DNA from 4 places in the Pseudomonas sp. St386 genome. Region 1 is predicted to be linked to each of the others. Evidence: predicted binding sites of a transcription regulator. Region 1 holds the regulator's gene; each other region holds the start of a gene.
What was found. The regulator FliA, encoded in region 1, starts transcription of late flagellar genes. The targets are predictions, from matches to a motif close to CTAAAGTTTNNNNNNNNNNNGCCGNTAA.
Positions count from the first base shown of each region.

Region 2: the regulator FliA is predicted to act here: its motif matches at 1,652-1,679, upstream of KI235_RS02140 (methyl-accepting chemotaxis protein).
Region 3: the regulator FliA is predicted to act here: its motif matches at 2,536-2,563, upstream of KI235_RS02520 (methyl-accepting chemotaxis protein).
Region 4: the regulator FliA is predicted to act here: its motif matches at 2,315-2,342, upstream of KI235_RS07445 (methyl-accepting chemotaxis protein).

Region 1 is NZ_AP021900.1:1,857,187-1,861,399, reverse strand. Features, by position in the region: gene KI235_RS08220 (chemotaxis protein CheA) at 1-837, opposite strand, end outside; gene KI235_RS08215 (protein phosphatase CheZ) at 868-1,653, opposite strand; gene KI235_RS08210 (chemotaxis response regulator CheY) at 1,672-2,043, opposite strand; gene fliA (RNA polymerase sigma factor FliA) at 2,211-2,954, opposite strand; gene fleN (flagellar synthesis regulator FleN) at 2,951-3,781, opposite strand; gene flhF (flagellar biosynthesis protein FlhF) at 3,898-4,213, opposite strand, start outside.
Region 2 is NZ_AP021900.1:488,330-492,542, forward strand. Features, by position in the region: gene KI235_RS02140 (methyl-accepting chemotaxis protein) at 1-1,610, opposite strand, end outside; gene KI235_RS02145 (methyl-accepting chemotaxis protein) at 1,830-3,734, opposite strand; gene KI235_RS02150 (16S rRNA (uracil(1498)-N(3))-methyltransferase) at 3,849-4,213, opposite strand, start outside.
Region 3 is NZ_AP021900.1:574,011-578,223, forward strand. Features, by position in the region: gene KI235_RS02515 (potassium/proton antiporter) at 1-697, opposite strand, end outside; gene KI235_RS02520 (methyl-accepting chemotaxis protein) at 855-2,480, opposite strand; gene KI235_RS02525 (hypothetical protein) at 2,739-2,969, shown strand; gene KI235_RS02530 (cell division protein ZapA) at 2,966-3,268, shown strand; gene KI235_RS02535 (acyl-CoA dehydrogenase) at 3,474-4,213, opposite strand, start outside.
Region 4 is NZ_AP021900.1:1,680,757-1,684,969, reverse strand. Features, by position in the region: gene KI235_RS07450 (phytanoyl-CoA dioxygenase family protein) at 1-635, opposite strand, end outside; gene KI235_RS07445 (methyl-accepting chemotaxis protein) at 649-2,283, opposite strand; gene KI235_RS30350 (hypothetical protein) at 2,777-3,043, shown strand; gene KI235_RS07440 (retron system putative HNH endonuclease) at 3,786-4,213, opposite strand, start outside.

The sequences.
Region 1 (4,213 bases):
GTCGCTGCCAGCCGCGGCGGCAGCCGGCTTGGCTGGCGTCGGCGCGGAAGCGATGGCCGAATCCAGCGCGTCAACGGCAAACGTGCCCTTGCCGTGCAACTGATCGAGCAAGGCTTCGAATTCGTCGTCGGTGATGTCGGAGTTGTCGCCCGCCGCTTTCGGGGCAGCCGGAGTCGCCGCTGGCGTGACCGCATCGGGAGCGAACTGACCTTTGCCATGGAGCTGGTCGAGCAATGACTCGAACTCGTCGTCGGTGATTTCATCACTGGCGTCAGCTGTTGCATTGGCGGGCGGCGCAGCAGGTGCCGCCGGCGCTTCGGCTTGGGCCTTGACGGCGTTCAGCGAATCCAGCAGTTGTTCAAATTCGTTATCGGTGATGTCGCCCGACTCTTCGGCGACCGGCTCTTCAGCCACTGCCTCGGCAACCGGAGCCGCTTCATCAGCCGATTGCGGCTCCGCCAGGCGTGCCAGCGCGGCGAGCAACTCAGGCGTGGCAGCGGTGATCGGCGAGCGCTCACGCACTTCGCTGAACATGCTGTTGACCGCATCCAGCGCTTCAAGCACCACGTCCATCAGTTCCGAATCAACGCGACGCTCACCCTTGCGCAGGATGTCGAACACGTTTTCGGCAATGTGACAGCACTCCACCAGCTCGTTGAGCTGGAGGAAGCCGGCGCCTCCTTTTACAGTGTGGAAACCGCGAAAAATTGCATTGAGCAGATCCGCATCATCTGGTCGGCTTTCCAGCTCGACCAGCTGTTCGGACAGTTGCTCTAGAATCTCGCCGGCCTCAACCAGGAAATCCTGAAGGATCTCTTCATCGGCGCCGAAGCTCATTAATGGCTGCTCCTAAAACAGGGCTAAAACTCAGAATCCAAGGCTGGACAGCAAATCGTCCACATCGTCCTGACCGGACATAACGTCTTCTCTTTTATCGGCATGAATCTGCGGACCTTCACCCTGAGAGAGATGTTTTTGTGGATCTTTTTCAGCAAGCATCGCTTCACGGTCGTGTTCGATGCCTGCAAAGCGGTCTACCTGGCTGGCCATCAACACCAGTTTGAGCAGGTTACTTTCCACTTCGGTGACCAGTTGGGTCACACGCTTGATCACCTGGCCGGTCAGGTCCTGATAGTCCTGAGCCAGCAGAATATCGTTGAGGTTGCTTGCCACCGCGCGGTTCTCGGTGCTGCTGCGCGCCAGGAAACCGTCGACCCGACGGGCCAACTCCCGAAACTCTTCGGCGCCGACTTCGCGCCGCATGAACCGACCCCAGTCGGTGCTCAAGGCCTGGGCTTCTTCGCTCAGGCCGTTGACCAGGGGCGTTGCGCTTTCCACCAGGTCCATGGTGCGGTTGGCCGCGGCCTCGGTCAGCTTGACCACATAACCCAGACGCTCGGTGGCGTCGGTGATCTGCGAGACTTCCTCGGCCTGCGGCATATTCGGGTCGATCTGGAAATTGACAATCGCGCTGTGCAATTCACGCGTGAGCTTGCCCACCTCCTGATACAGACCGCGGTCACGGGTCTGGTTGAGCTCATGGATCATTTGAACCGCATCGCCAAAACGACCTTTTTCAAGGCTGTCGACCAGTTCGCGGGCATGTTTTTTCAGGGTCGATTCGAAATCACCCATTGAAGATTCGTTATCCATAGCTCCCCCGTGGCGCCGTTAACCGATGCGTTCGAAGATTTTTTCAATCTTCTCTTTCAACGCCTGGGCCGTGAAGGGTTTGACCACATAGCCGTTTACACCGGCCTGGGCCGCTTCGATGATCTGCTCGCGCTTGGCTTCGGCAGTGACCATCAGCACCGGAAGATGCTTGAGTTTTTCGTCGGCACGCACCTGGCGCAACAGGTCGATACCGGTCATGCCCGGCATGTTCCAGTCGGTGACCAGAAAATCGAAGTTGCCACTGTGCAACATCGGGAGCGCAGTGGTCCCGTCATCTGCTTCGGCCGTGTTGGTGAACCCAAGGTCACGCAACAGGTTTTTTATGATCCGCCGCATCGTTGAGAAGTCATCAACGATGAGGATTTTCATGTTCTTGTCCAATTCGACCTCCAAGCAGTCTTAAACGCGCCCAGCACCTGGACGCGCCATTTCAATCAATCCGGCACAACACTCGACAACGGTCTGGAGCACCACGGATGGAGACTGGCACAGCACCTGCCAGGCCAGCCTCGTTCGCAGTGTCCCCACACTGCCTGTCAACGCGCTCGCCACTCCCCCAAACGCCCCCGCAAACGGGCCGCGCACTGGCTGTGTAACTGGCTGACCCGCGATTCGCTGACCCCCAGGACCTCACCGATTTCCTTGAGGTTCAGCTCTTCGTCGTAGTACAGCGCCAAGACCAGCCGCTCACGCTCCGGCAAATTGGCAATCGCTTCCGCCAGCGCGCTCTGGAAACGTTCATCTTCCAGGTCACGCGACGGCTCCATGTGAGCACTCGCGTTATCCTCGTGCAGCCCTTCATGTTCGCCGTCCTGCAACAGGTCGTCGAAACTGAACAGGCGGCTGCCCAAGGTATCGTTCAAAATCCCGTAATAATCGTCGAGACTCAACTGGAGTTCGGCCGCAACCTCGTGATCTTTAGCGTCACGCCCGGTTTTAGCTTCAATTGCCCGAATTGCATCACTGACCATGCGGGTATTGCGGTGTACCGAACGCGGCGCCCAATCGCCCTTGCGGACTTCATCGAGCATGGCACCGCGAATGCGAATACCGGCATACGTCTCGAAACTCGCGCCCTTGCTCGCGTCGTATTTGTTCGACACTTCGAGCAGGCCGATCATGCCCGCCTGGATCAAGTCTTCAACCTGGACACTGGCCGGCAACCGCGCCAGCAAGTGATAGGCGATACGCTTGACCAGTGGCGCGTAACGCTCGATCAATTCGTATTGGGCGTCCCGTGCCGATTTTTTATAGAGATGGTTGTAACCGCTGGCTGTCATAGCACGGGCCCTGCTGTTTGTTGCACAAGACGCTCGACGAAAAATTCCAGATGCCCGCGAGGGTTGGCCGGCAGTGGCCAGGTATCGACCTTCTGGGCGATGGCCTTGAACGCCAGCGCGCATTTGGAGCGTGGAAAGGCTTCATAAACGGCACGTTGCTTCTGGACGGCCTTGCGTACGCTTTCGTCGTAAGGCACTGCGCCGACGTATTGTAGGGCGACGTCCAGGAAGCGATCCGTGACCTTTGTCAACTTGGCGAACAGGTTGCGTCCTTCCTGCGGGCTCTGGGCCATGTTGGCCAGGACGCGGAAGCGGTTCATGCCATAGTCGCGGTTAAGCAACTTGATCAGGGCATAGGCGTCGGTGATGGACGTCGGTTCGTCGCAGACCACCAGCAGCACTTCCTGGGCCGCGCGGACGAAACTGACGACCGAGTCACCGATACCGGCTGCGGTGTCGATCACCAGCACATCGAGGTTGTCGCCGATGTCGCTGAAAGCCTGGATCAGGCCCGCGTGCTGGGCCGGGGTCAGGTGAACCATGCTCTGGGTGCCTGAGGCAGCCGGCACGATGCGAATCCCGCCCGGCCCCTGCAACAACACGTCACGCAGCTCACAGCGCCCTTCAATCACGTCCGCCAGCGTGCGTTTGGGTGTAAGCCCCAACAACACGTCGACGTTCGCCAGGCCCAGGTCGGCGTCCAGCAGCATGACCCGTCGGCCAAGCTCTGCCAGAGCCAGGGACAAGTTCACTGACACGTTAGTCTTCCCGACGCCACCTTTGCCGCCGGTCACCGCGATCACCTGTACGGGATGCATGCTGCCCATGTTCGTTCTTTACCTTGTCTTACTTAGACGGAGGCCACATTACTGGCTGCGCGTTCGCATACGGAACAATGCATGGCAGACCATCGATGTAGGTACAAAAAATATTCATGATTACCTCAGCCGACCTGCTTGGTCGGGCTGTGGTAGATATCAGCGAACATATCAGCCATGGCTTCTTCGCTGGGTTCTTCCTGCATTTGCACACTCACGGCACGACTGACCAGTTGATGACGGCGCGGCAGATGCAAATCATCCGGGATCCGCGGCCCGTCGGTCAGGTAGGCCACCGGTAATTCATGACCGATCGCCAGGCTCAACACCTCGCCCAGGCTTGCCGTTTCGTCCAGCTTAGTCAGGATGCAGCCGGCCAGCCCGCAGCGTTTGTAGCTGTGGTATGCGGCGGTTAGAACCTGTTTCTGGCTGGTGGTTGCC
Region 2 (4,213 bases), 1.4 Mb from region 1:
TGTTCGGTGCCCGATTGCAGGCCCAGGATCAGCTCTTCGATTTCTTCGGTGGACTTCTGGGTGCGCTGGGCCAGGCTGCGTACCTCGTCGGCCACCACCGCAAAACCACGTCCGGCTTCACCGGCCCGGGCTGCCTCGATGGCGGCGTTGAGGGCCAGCAGGTTGGTTTGCTGGGCCACGGACTTGATCACGTCCAGCACGCTGCCGATCTTGTCGCTCTCGCGCTTGAGGTGGCCCATGGCTTCGGTGGAGTTGCCCACTTCCTTGGACAGGCGTTCGATCTGGGCGATGGCTTCGCCGACCACTTTTTCGCCTTCGCGAGCCTGCTGGTCAGCGGCAACTGCCGCTTCGGAGGCTTCCTCGGCATTGCGCGCCACTTCCTGCACGGTGGCGGTCATTTCGTGCATCGCAGTGGCGACCTGATCGGTTTCCACTTTCTGGCTGTTGACCCCGGCGCTGGTCTGCTCGGTGACGGCCGAGAGCTGTTCGGCGGCGCTGGCGATTTGCGTGACGCCGTCGCTGATACCCCCGATCAGTTGCCGCAGGCTGATCACCATTCGCTGCAGGCTGCCTTGCAGTTGACCCATGTCGTCGCGGCGGGTGACCACCAGGTTATGGCTCAAGTCGCCGGAGGCGACACGTTCGAGAGCTACCAGGGTCTGTTGCAGTGGACCGACGATCTGCCGGGTGATGATCCATGCAGCCAGCAGGCCAAATGCCAGTGCCAGGATGGTGACGATGATCAGCGTTTCTTTCGCTTGAGCCGTTTCCTGGTCGCGTTTCTCGATCTGCGAGGTGGTCAAATGATTGTTCAGTTCATGCAAACGGCTGTCCTGGTCGGCCATTTTCTTGAGGGCCGAAGCACTGGCGACCTGTGAGTCGCGGAACTGGCTGACGGCAGCGCGATAAGCCTTCATCGATTCAGAAGCTTGTTGCAGGTTGGCGGCGTGTTGTTCCGGCAGTTTGCCCGGCAGGCTTTCAAGGTTTTTCAAGACGTTTTCGATGGCATCCAGTGCCGGTTGCTCTGCATCGGCCTTGCCGCTGTAGGTGTAGCCGCGGACCTGGTAGCGCGCCTGCTGGATCAGTTTGCTCTGCTCAACCACAGCGTTGAATTGAGCAACGCTGTCACCTTGGCGCAAGGCATTTTCGACTTCTGTCACCTTGGCCACGGCGTTGTCGGCGTTGGCGCCAAGCTTGGAGCGGGCCGATTCGCGGTTCTGTGTCGCCTGGGTCAGGTCGGCAAAGGCGCGTTTGTACTCATCGAGGATAGCCAACTGCTGATTGAGCAACTCCTGGTCTGCCGGACGTACAAACCGTTTGAGGGCGGCTTGGATGCTGTCCTGAAGCTTGCCCAGGAACTCGCTGACGACTGCTGGTCCTTGTTCGCCGCGCCGCATCTCATACTCGAGACTGGAGATTCGCAAATCCTTGGCCAACTCATTGAGGCTGGCGATGGACGCCTGTTTATCCGCGCGGCTGATCACGCTGCTCAGGCTGTTCCAGCCCGCGAAGGTGCTCAGGAGGGTCATGAGCAGCACCAGGCCAAAACCGAAACCCAGTTTGCGATTGACACTTACGTTTCCCAGCTTTTCGGTTAGCCAACTGAACATGCTGATACTCCCTCGAACCTTTTATAGGTCTTATGAGGAGAGTATCGACCATGTGACGGGGATCTGTAGAAAATAGGGCGGGGGATATCCGTGGTGAGGACGCTTGCCCACGCCCGGCGGCGAAACCGTTGCCAGTCCGAACGCCGTTGACGGCCGATTCGCGCTCGAACGGGAGCAAGGCCCCTCGCTACGGGGCTGTGCTCGCCGCTTTTTCGGTGTTTAGACTTTGAAGCGTCCCACCAGTGTCTGCAAATGAACCCCCAACCGTGCCAGTTCGGCGCTGGAGGCGGCGGTTTCTTCGCTGGAGGAGGCGGTTTGTTCGGAGACATCGCGAACGTTCACGACGCTGCGGTTGATCTCTTCGGCCACGGCGCTCTGTTGCTCGGCGGCGGCGGCGATCTGTTGGTTCATCGACTGGATCGCCGAGACCGTGCGGGTGATGTTTTCCAGTGAGCCGCCGGCACGACGTGTCAGTTCGACGCTGCTGTCGGTCAGGTTGCGGCTGTTGTCCAGGGTGGTGGCGACCTGTTCGGTGCCCGATTGCAGGTTGCCGATCAGTGCTTCGATTTCTTCGGTGGACTTCTGGGTACGCTGGGCCAGGCCACGAACCTCGTCGGCCACCACTGCGAAACCACGCCCGGCTTCACCGGCACGGGCCGCCTCGATGGCCGCATTGAGGGCCAGCAGGTTGGTTTGCTGGGCGACGGACTTGATCACGTCCAGCACGCTGCCGATCTTGTCGCTCTCGCGCTTGAGATGACCCATGGCTTCGGTGGAATTGCCCATTTCCTTGGACAGGCGTTCGATTTGGGCGATGGCTTCACCCACCACTTTTTCGCCTTCGCGAGCCTGCTGGTCCGCGGCGACCGTCGCTTCGCAGGCCTCTTCGGCATTGCGCGCCACTTCCTGCACCGTAGCGGTCATTTCGTGCATGGCGGTGGCGACCTGGTCGGTTTCCACTTTCTGTTTGTTGACCCCGGCGCTGGTCTGCTCGGTGACGGCCGAGAGCTGTTCGGCGGCACTGGCGATTTGCGTGACACTGTCGCTGATGCCGCCGATCAATTGCCGCAGGCCCACGGTCATGCTCTGTATGGCGCGTTGCAGTTGGCCCAGTTCGTCGCGGCGCTCGGCGCTGAGGTTGTGGGTCAAGTCACCTGCCGCCACGCGTTCGGCGACCTTGAGCGTCTGCTCCAATGGTATGACGATCTGCCGGGTGATCGCCATGGCAGCGATCACGCCGAACAGCAAGGCCAACGCGGCGGCCGAGACCAGCAACGTGTTGGCTTTGGTCGCATCATGGTCGCGCACGACTGTCTGGGACAGCGTGAGGTCTCGACTGGCCCCGCGTAGCACAACCCCCAGGTCGGACATGCGTTTGATGGCGGCAGCGCTGGCGGTCTGGGCTTCACGGAACTGGTTGACCGCGGCACGATAGGTCTTGAACGACTCGCTGGCCTGTTGCAGGTTGGCGGCGTGTTCATCGGGCAGTCGGGCCGGCAGGCTGCCGAGGGCTTTCAACGCGTTATCGATGGCATCCAGGGCTGGCTGCTCGGCGTCGGTCTCAACGCTGTAGGTATAACCGCGAACCTGATAGCGGGCTTGCTGGATGGCCTTGCTCAGGCTGACCACACTGTCGAGTTGAGCAGCGTTGTCGCTTTGCCGTATGGCGGTTTCAACGCTGGTGACTCGGGCCACGGCGTTATCGGCACTGGCGCCCAGTTTGCTGCGCGCATCCTCACGACTGGCCATGGCTCGGACCAATTCGGCGAGGGCAACCTTGTAATCGGCGACAGCGGCCAGTTGTTTGTCGACGATCGCCACATCGGCTGGCTGTTCGATCGATTGACGGGCGGTCTGGAGCCCTGGCTCCAGTTTGCCGATCAGATCGTTGATTTCCCCCGAACCCTTTTCACCCCGGGTCGAGTAATAGTCCATGCGCGCGGAGCGCAGGTCCTTGGTCAGGTCGTTCAGGCTGGCGATGAGCCCGAGTGTGTCGCCGCGTGCAATCACATTGCCTAGGCCGGTCCATCCGGTGAAGGCAATCATCAAGGTTAAGAGCAGCACCAGACCGAAGCCGAAGCCGAGTTTGCGATTAACGCCTACGTTACCTAACCATTGGAACATGCTGATACTCCCTTGAAGGGCGGAACTGCTTTGTACAAAGCGCTATCGGCCCATAAAGGGGGAGCAGGAGAAATGAGTTAGATGCGTTTGGAATACGGTGGCAAACCAACGGGATCAGAACAGTCGTGCAAGCAGCGCGGTAACCGCGGTCTCGACCCGCAGGATCCGCTCGCCCAGTTGCACCGGTTGCAGGCCGGCCTTGGCCAACAGGTCGATCTCGTAGGGAATCCAGCCGCCTTCCGGGCCGATGGCCAGTGTCACCGGTTCTGTCAGCGCGCGAGGGCAGGGTGGGTAGTTGCCAGGGTGACCGACCAGGCCCAAGGTGCCGTCGGTCATGGCTGGCAGGCGGTCTTCGACGAAGGGCTTGAAGCGTTTTTCGATGATGATTTCCGGCAGCACGCTGTCCCGGGCTTGTTCCAGGCCCAGGATCAGTTGCTCGCGGATGGCCTCGGGTTCGAGAAACGGCGTCTGCCAAAAGC
Region 3 (4,213 bases), 1.3 Mb from region 1:
CCGCCAGGCCGCCGCTGATGACCAGGATCGGGTACAGGCCGTTGGCCAGGTTGATGCGATTGACCAGTTGCAGCATCAGCCAGCCGCCGCCCAGGCCAAGCACCGCGCCGATGCCAAACTCGCGCACCAGATGCCCCAGCAGGCTCCAATGCAGGCCGGTTTCGCCGCTGGCGAGCATACCGATCAGGGTAACGGTCAGGAACACCGCCATGGGGTCGTTGCTGCCGGACTCGATCTCGAGGGTGGCGCTGACCCGTTCGTTCAGGCCCTTGCCGCCCAGCAGCGAGAACACCGCCGCGGCATCGGTGGAACCGACGATGGCGCCGATCAGCAGCCCCTGGATCAGGTTCAGGTTGAACAGCCACGCCGCCGCCAGGCCGGTCAGCCCGGTGGTGATCAATACACCGACGGTGGCCAGCGACAACGCCGGCCACAGTGCGACGCGAAAGCTCGACACCCGCGTGCGCAAGCCACCGTCCAACAGGATGACGGCCAATGCGAGGTTGCCGACCAGGTAGGCCGTGGCGTAGTTATCGAAAAGAATACCGGCGCCGTCGACACCGGCCACCATGCCCACGGCCAGGATGATCACCAGGATCGGGATGCCCAGGCGAGACGAAAGAGAACTCACCAGAATGCTCGCACCTACCAGCAACGCGCCGATCAAGAACAGGCTGTTGATGGTCGTCGCAGTCAAAGGCGTTACTCCGGGAAAACTGAAGGGCGGGCACAGGCTGACCATGCAGTCTGCGTGCCAGCGATTCTAACCTGTTGAAATGTGATGCTGTCAAAAAAGGTTGGGAGGGAGGGGAGCTGATCGGTCCCACGCGGAGCGTGGGACCGATCATCAGGGGTTAAAGGCTGAACCGCCCAACCATGCTGTTCAGATCCACGGCCAGGCGCGACAGTTCGGCACTGGCGGCGCTGGTCTGGTTGGCGCCGGTGGCCGATTGCACCGACAGGTCGCGGATGTTCACCAGGTTGCGGTCCACTTCACGGGCCACCTGGGCCTGTTCTTCGGCGGCACTGGCGATCACCAGGTTGCGTTCGTTGATCTCGACGATGGCGGTGTTGATCGTGTCCAGGGACATGCCGGCACCGCGGGCGATGTTCAGCGTCGACTCCGCGCGTTCGGTGCTGTTGCGCATCGAATCCACAGCGTGTTCGGTGCCGCTCTGGATGCTGCCGATCATGCGCTCGATCTCGCTGGTCGACTGTTGGGTGCGGTGGGCCAGGGCGCGGACTTCGTCGGCGACCACGGCAAAACCACGACCAGCCTCACCGGCACGGGCGGCTTCGATGGCGGCGTTCAGCGCCAACAGGTTGGTCTGGTCGGCCAGGCCGCGGATCACGTCCAGCACCTTGCCGATGTCACGGGACTCATCGGCCAGGTTGCCGATCAAGGCGGCAGTGCTTTGCACATCGGCGCTCATGCGTTCGATGGCGCTGACGGTTTCCTGTACCAGGTCGCGACCATCGCCTGCGGAGGTGGTGGCGTTTTTCGAGGCTTCGGAGGTGCTCACCGCATTGCGCGCGACTTCTTCCACGGCGCTGGTCATTTCGTTGACCGCGGTGGCGGCCTGCTCGATTTCGTTGTTCTGCTGGGTCAGGCCACGAGCACTTTCGTCGGTGACGGCGTTGAGCTCTTCGGCCGCCGACGCAAGCTGTGTGGCCGACCCTGAGATCCGCTGCAAAGTGTCGCGCAGTTTTTCCTGCATGGTCGACATCGCCCGCAGCAGGCGACCGGCTTCGTCGCTGCCATCGACGACAATCGGGCGGGTCAGGTTGCCCTTGGCGATTTCCTCGGCGGCATCCAGCGCGTTGGCAATCGGCTTGGTGATGCTGTTGGTCAGCAGCCAGGCGAACAACAGGGTCAGGCCGGTGGCGATGACCAGCAGCGCGACGACCCAGTTGAAGGCCGTTGAATATTGCTGTGCCGCACCCTGATTGAAGGCCTCGGCTTGTTGGTTATTGATATCCAGCAGACGGTTGAGAGCCGCGTTGATGGCTTCGGAGTTGCTCAGCAGTTCGGTGTTGAGCAGGGCCCGCAGTTCATCGGTCTGATTGTTGCGCGACAGGGTTTTCATCCGCTCTTCGAGCTGACGGTATTGCCCCAGCAGTTGCACATATTGATCGTAGGCGGCCCGTTCGTCCGGGGCGCTGATGAGTTTCTCGTACGTGAGCTGGGCAGCGCGGATCTGCTGGTTGCGTTGATCGAGCAGATCGAAGGTTTTCTGCTGGGTGTCCGGCTCGCGATTGGTCAGCAAGCGATAGGACAGCACGCGCAGCCGCAGGGTGAGTTGGGTGAACTCGTTCAGTGCCTTGATGCTAGGCACGCTGTTCTGGGTGATGCTTTCGCCGGATGCGCGAATGGTGCTCATCTGGGTCAGGGCAAACACCCCGAGGGCCAGCATCAGGGCGCCGATCAGGGCAAACCCCAGAAACGCCCGCGGCGCGATGTTCATATTACGTAGGGACATGGAAAGTACCGGAAGTAGCCGCGTCCGTGCGGGGCTGTGACTGCTGTTACCTGACTTATCGGTCATACGACTAAAGTCTTGAGTGACATGCGTGCTTTTGTCACAGAGCAAAGGCTGCGGTGCGACGAAGGGTCGGAACCAGATTCCCCATTTGCAGTCTCTAAAACTCGCCGCAAAGCCCTGCTACCCCGTAAAGCGTGGTATTGGCAGTGACTTTTCTTTATCGTACGCGCCCCTTGAAAATGCCTGGAAATCAATATGTTGGAAACATCCCTCAGCCAGTTGGAGCAACTGGTCAATGACCTGGTGCAACAGAACCGTCACCTCACCGGCCTGAACGAAACCCTGGGCGCGGAGCTTGCCAAGGTCAAGGATGAAAACGAAAGCCTGCAACTGAGCCTGATGGAACAGGAAGAACTGCACGGCACCACCGCCGCCCGCATCCAGGCCCTGATCGAGCGCGCCAGCGCCGGGCCTGTCAGCGCATGAAGCACGGCGCCGATGGGGTGACAGTCATCTCGATCCTGGGAGAGGACTATTCAATCAAGGCGCCGGCCGGGCAGGAACAGGCCCTGCTGGACGCCGCTTCGATGCTCAAGGCCGCACTGGCCGACACGAAAAGGAAATACCCGACGCTGATCGGTGATCGCCTGTTGGTATTGGCGGCCATGAACTTGTGTTCGCAGCAGATGGAAATGCAGAAACAACATCAAGCGGAACTCGACCGTTACCAAGAGCAAGTCAGCGCCACGGTCGATGTGATTGCCAAGACGATCCAGCAGGCCTGAAACCGCCAGTTAGGGTTGACTGTGGGAGCGAGCTTGCTCGCGAAGGCGGTATGTCAGTTGCAATTGATTTGCCTGATCCACCGCCTTCGCGAGCAAGCCCGCTCCCACAGTGGATGGTGGTGAACGCAGATGTCGTGTTCACTTGGAACCCCCTGTGGGAGCGAGCCTGCTCGCGATGGGATTCAGCCCCGCTGCATGATCCGGCTCAGAACCACTCATCCCGCATCCCCAGGCACGTATCATCCCGCGCCTCAAGAATCGCCAGCTCATGATGACAACCCGGCACTTCCCAGGTCAGGAAGTAGCGCGCCGCTTGCAGCTTGCCTTTATAGAAGTCGCTGTCTGCGGTATCCCCCTTGGCCAGGCCTTCCTCGGCACGAATCGCCTGTTCCAGCCAGCGCCAGCCGATCACCATGTGCCCAAATACCTTCAGGTACAGCGCCGAGTTGGCGAGGCTGCTGTTGACCTTGCCCTGGGCCAGGTCCGTCAGCAGGCCCAGGGTGACCGTTTGCAGGCGCGCCACCAGCGCTTCCAGCGGCTGGCGCAACGGTGTCAGTGATGCGTGCGCCTGGGCGCGTTCAGTGGTGTTGGCCACCAGGCGGATCAATTGCTTGAGCCCGGCACCGCCGTTCTGCGCCAGTTTGCGCCCCAGCAGGTCCAGGGACTGGATGCCGTGGGTGCCTTCATGGATCGGGTTCAGGCGGTTGTCGCGGTAATACTGCTCCACCGGGTATTCGCGGGTGTAGCCGTGGCCCCCCAGAATCTGGATCGCCAGCTCGTTGGCCTTCAGGCAGAACTCCGAGGGCCAGGATTTGACGATCGGGGTCAGCAAATCCAGCAGCTCATGGGCGCGCCGACGCTCGGCTTCGCTTTCCAGGGTGGTGGTGTCGTCGAACAAGCGCGCGGCGTACAGGCCCAGGTCAAACGAGCCTTCAACGTAGGCCT
Region 4 (4,213 bases), 180 kb from region 1:
GCGACCATCCGCCGGCCGTAGTGCACCTGGAGCATGTAGCGCGTGCGGTCGGCGGTGCGGTTGTCGCTACCGGCGTGCCATAACTCACTGCGCAGTATCAACACATCGCCCGCCCGGCACAGCACCGGCTGCGCAGAGCGCCCTTGCCACTGCGTTTCGCCCTTCACCGGCGCCCGGCCGGCCTTGTGACTGCCCGCAATGACCTGGGTCGGACTCAAGTCGGCGTCGATGTCATCCAGGTAAAACTGCGCGGTAAAAACCTGCATCGGCAGTTCAAAGGCAGGGTCGGCCAACAGCCCTGGCGGCAATTGCATCGCCAGATAATCCAGGTGCAACGGCGCCCCGGTAAAACCGGGATGGCAGCGCCAGGCTGTCTGGCCAATGACATGGCAATCATCACCCAGGGCCGCCTCGGCCAGCTCGATCACCCCGGCCACATCCAGGAACGGCAGCCAGAACGGCTTGCGATTGAACACGCATTTGTAATGATCAATGACGCCGCTGTAGTCCCAATGCTGGGGCTTCAACTGGTCGATGGCATGGCGCAGGTCGGCGATCTGCCGGGCATCCAACACACCGGGCATCAGGACGAAACCGTCCTGATGCAGGGCTTGCAGCTGCTCGTCAGTAGACACGACACCCCCTGTTTCAGGTGCGGAAGCGGCCGGTCAGTTCTGCCAGGTTTCTCGACAGGCTGGACAGCTGTTGGCTAGCCTGCATGCTCTGGGCAGAGTTCGCTGCCGCTTCGTTGGACAAGTCGCGGATGTCGGAGATGTTGCGGGCGATCTCTTCGGTGACGCTGCTTTGCTCCTCGCAGGCGTTGGCGATCTGCGCAGCCATGTCGTTGATCCGCAGAATCGAGCCGCTGGTGCCACTGAGCACCTGATCGACCCCCGCCGCACGTTCGACACTGTCACGGGCCTTGCTGCTGCCGACCTGCATGGCTTGCACGGCCTTGGCGACACCGCTTTGCAGCCGTTCGATACGCACCTGAATGTCCTTGGTCGAATCCTGGGTGCGCGCCGCCAGGGCCCTGACTTCATCGGCCACGACAGCAAAACCGCGGCCTTGCTCGCCCGCCCGGGCCGCCTCGATGGCAGCGTTCAGTGCGAGCAGGTTGGTCTGTTCGGCAATGCCCCGGATGACCTCAAGCACGGCACCGATGCTGGAGGTTTCCAGGGCCAATGCCTCGATGGTGCCCGAAGCGCTCTCCACTTCCTGGGCCAACTGACGGATCGATTCGATGGTGCTGTTGACAACCGCGGTGCCGTCGCGAGACTGACTGCTGGCTTGCTGGGCGGCGTCCGACGCGTTCACGGCATTGTGTGCCACCTCATGCACTGCGGCACTCATCTGGGTCGCCGCCGTACTGACCTGGTCAAGCGCCGCGTGTTCGCTGCTGATCAACTTGTCATTGGTCGCGGCCATATTGGCCATGGCCCGCGCGGCGGCATCCACCTCCCCGGTCACGCGGCCCACTTCGGCAATCAACGGCTGCAGCTTATCGAGAAAACGGTTGAACGCACTGCCAAGCTGGCCCAGCTCGTCAGCCGAACGCACCTCGAGACGGCCCTTCAGATCCCCACCGCCCTCGGCGATCTGTTCGACACGGTGCAGCAGCCGACGCATCGGACGCAGCACGACCATTGGCAAGGCCACAATCAGCAGGATGCAACCCAGCAGACCCACCAACAAGATACCGCCCTGCTGCACCCCAACCGCCTGGCCATGGTCAATCGCCGCTTGCCCCTCGCGCAGAGACGCTTCGTCTTCCAGTTCACCGAGCTTGTCGATGGCATCGCGCATGGTGTCGAACTTACTTTCACCGTCACCAAAACTCAGCGCACTGGCCGCCTGGGGATTGCTCGCGGCCTGCTCGACCACCTGCCGCGAAACCTGCGACCACTGTGCGAAACGGTCATTGAACTGACTGACCAGCGCCAACGCCTCGGCACTTGGCTGCATCGCGGCATATTTCTGCACACGATCATAAGCTTGCTTCAGATTGTCCCGATGACTGGCACGCAGCGCCTCGGCATGACTGCCCGCATTGCCCCCAAGCAGGCTGCGCTCGGCGACAAAGGCCTGGTAGAGATCACGATCAGCGTTGAGCAACAGGCTGATGGCCGGCAGGTAGCGCTTGGTCAACTGCGTGCTGGACTCCGTCACCTGACCGATGCCACGCATGCCCGACCACCCCATCAGCACCAACAGCAGTGCCAGGAACCCAATGGGCAGGGTGATTTTCCAGCGAAAGCCCAGATCGGCAAAAAACCGCGGCATGGTGTCACTCCTTACACGGGGGAATACCTGCCTATCGGCAGCCTTGCCTTGAGCTATAGACCATTAGTCCAATTGTTACAAAGCTTTGGGTCTGGCGGACACCGGGGTTATGCAGGTCGCGGAGGGGGTTGAGCGGGATAAAAAAGGTGGGTGGAGGCAATAGCTGCGGGGAATTTTCTGACATTTCCCGCCCACATAATTTAGGGAATTTTCTCACTCATCATCTGATTGATGATTTCTCCAGAAGGGCTCTATAGTCCAAGTGCCGTTCGTAAGAGCGGCGTGGGTTTGGCGACCCATGACAAATATGCAGGAACCTCTCACGGATTGCGGAACGCTACCGTGCGCAATATGCTGCTTTTCGGTAGCTGTGCGTGGGAGATCTTCGGATCTGCCGGTTTTTCTATTTGTCCGGTTCGCCAACCCGCGTATAGCTACCACCTTATTCGTTTGGCGACGACTAAGAAGGTCCTTAATCAAATGGAATTTAAAAATGAATAGATACATGGCTCTTACCAGTAATGCCGACGATCAACCCCTCTTCGTCGATACTTCTGCGCCTTTGCACATCTTGCTTGACACGGCAGGCTATAGAATTCGCGCGGTCACTCAGCTTTTAGAGAACCTCGCCATGCGGGGGGACATTCCGAGTGACTCAGTGGTCCTCCAGGACTTTGCACAGCTGTGCTGCATTCCCTTGAGAGATGGCTGCGACGTGCTCGATGTCATAGCGCGACGCTTGGATGCGGAACCTGCCTAGGGATAATACTTGTCAGCTAGAGATAAAGTCTGTGGGAGCAAAGCTTTGCTGCTTAACTGATTGGCGTTGACCCTAGGAGCTCATTTCGTCAAACGAACATGGTTCGATGACACCGAAACCCTCCGGGTTACCCGGACTCGATTAGTCACATAACCAATCAGCATAAATACACACCTCGGAGGCTCCGATAGCTACCACAAAAAAAGTCGAGAAAGCGCGCAGAAAAGTCACTCACGAAGAGCTGACATTTCTTGACGTTCGACAAGCTGCACGTGATGGTCAGAAAGTGTTCGATAAATTTGTAATCACTGGCGAGCTTCCTATTACAAAGTAAGCGTGGATGCCAGCCGTTAAAATGTCCGCACTTTTTTGAGGAAACACAGAACTGGAAAAATATTGCCGCACACTTTTATAACTACAAAGTGTGCGACAAACTTCCGGCTATCTTTGGCAGAGATGAAAAGCTCAATCTGAGCGATATGTATCACGGGTGATCGCGATCGGATCGATGCTTGCGTCGAGGATCGTGTAGAAGCCCCCACCCAATTACCTCGAAGCTGAGTGCGTTACCGACCTGCAGCGTCGAATTGACCATGCCAGCGTTCATGCCCGCATACGCCGGAGCAGCATGGCTGGTGACCATCCGCATCAACGTCGGCAACGCCACCCTTGGTGGAAACCTTCCGGGCCCTACTGTCATGCAGTTAGACAATGAAGTGCTTTTGTCGCACGGATAATACTATTACCCGCGATACCCGTTGTTTTGTAGATATTGTTCCGCTGCTGCCCCCAAGCAGAAACGGATAGTAGTGAAGAAGCTCGGCCACCGTTGACGTAAAAAACGGTGAGCCAACTCATCCATACCTTGCTGGGGTGTTTTCGCAGCATCGCGCAGCTGCTTTTTGTTACGCTCGATATGCCAAAGTATGCGCTTCCGAGCTTCACACAAACGATCACAATTTAGATTCAGCATGCTGATCGTGTGCTCTACCAGCGCCTGGGTAGTGGGATGTTTATTCCCCTCCAGGCTGACTTCCGCGCAACAGGCCTCATCCGCCAATAATTCTCCGGTACTTTTTTCCAAGAAAAAAAGCCTGGGGAAAGCCGGTAAAGCTAGCGGATTGACAATCCATCCCTCGCAGCGCTCCTCTAATCGATGGCTCTGGATCA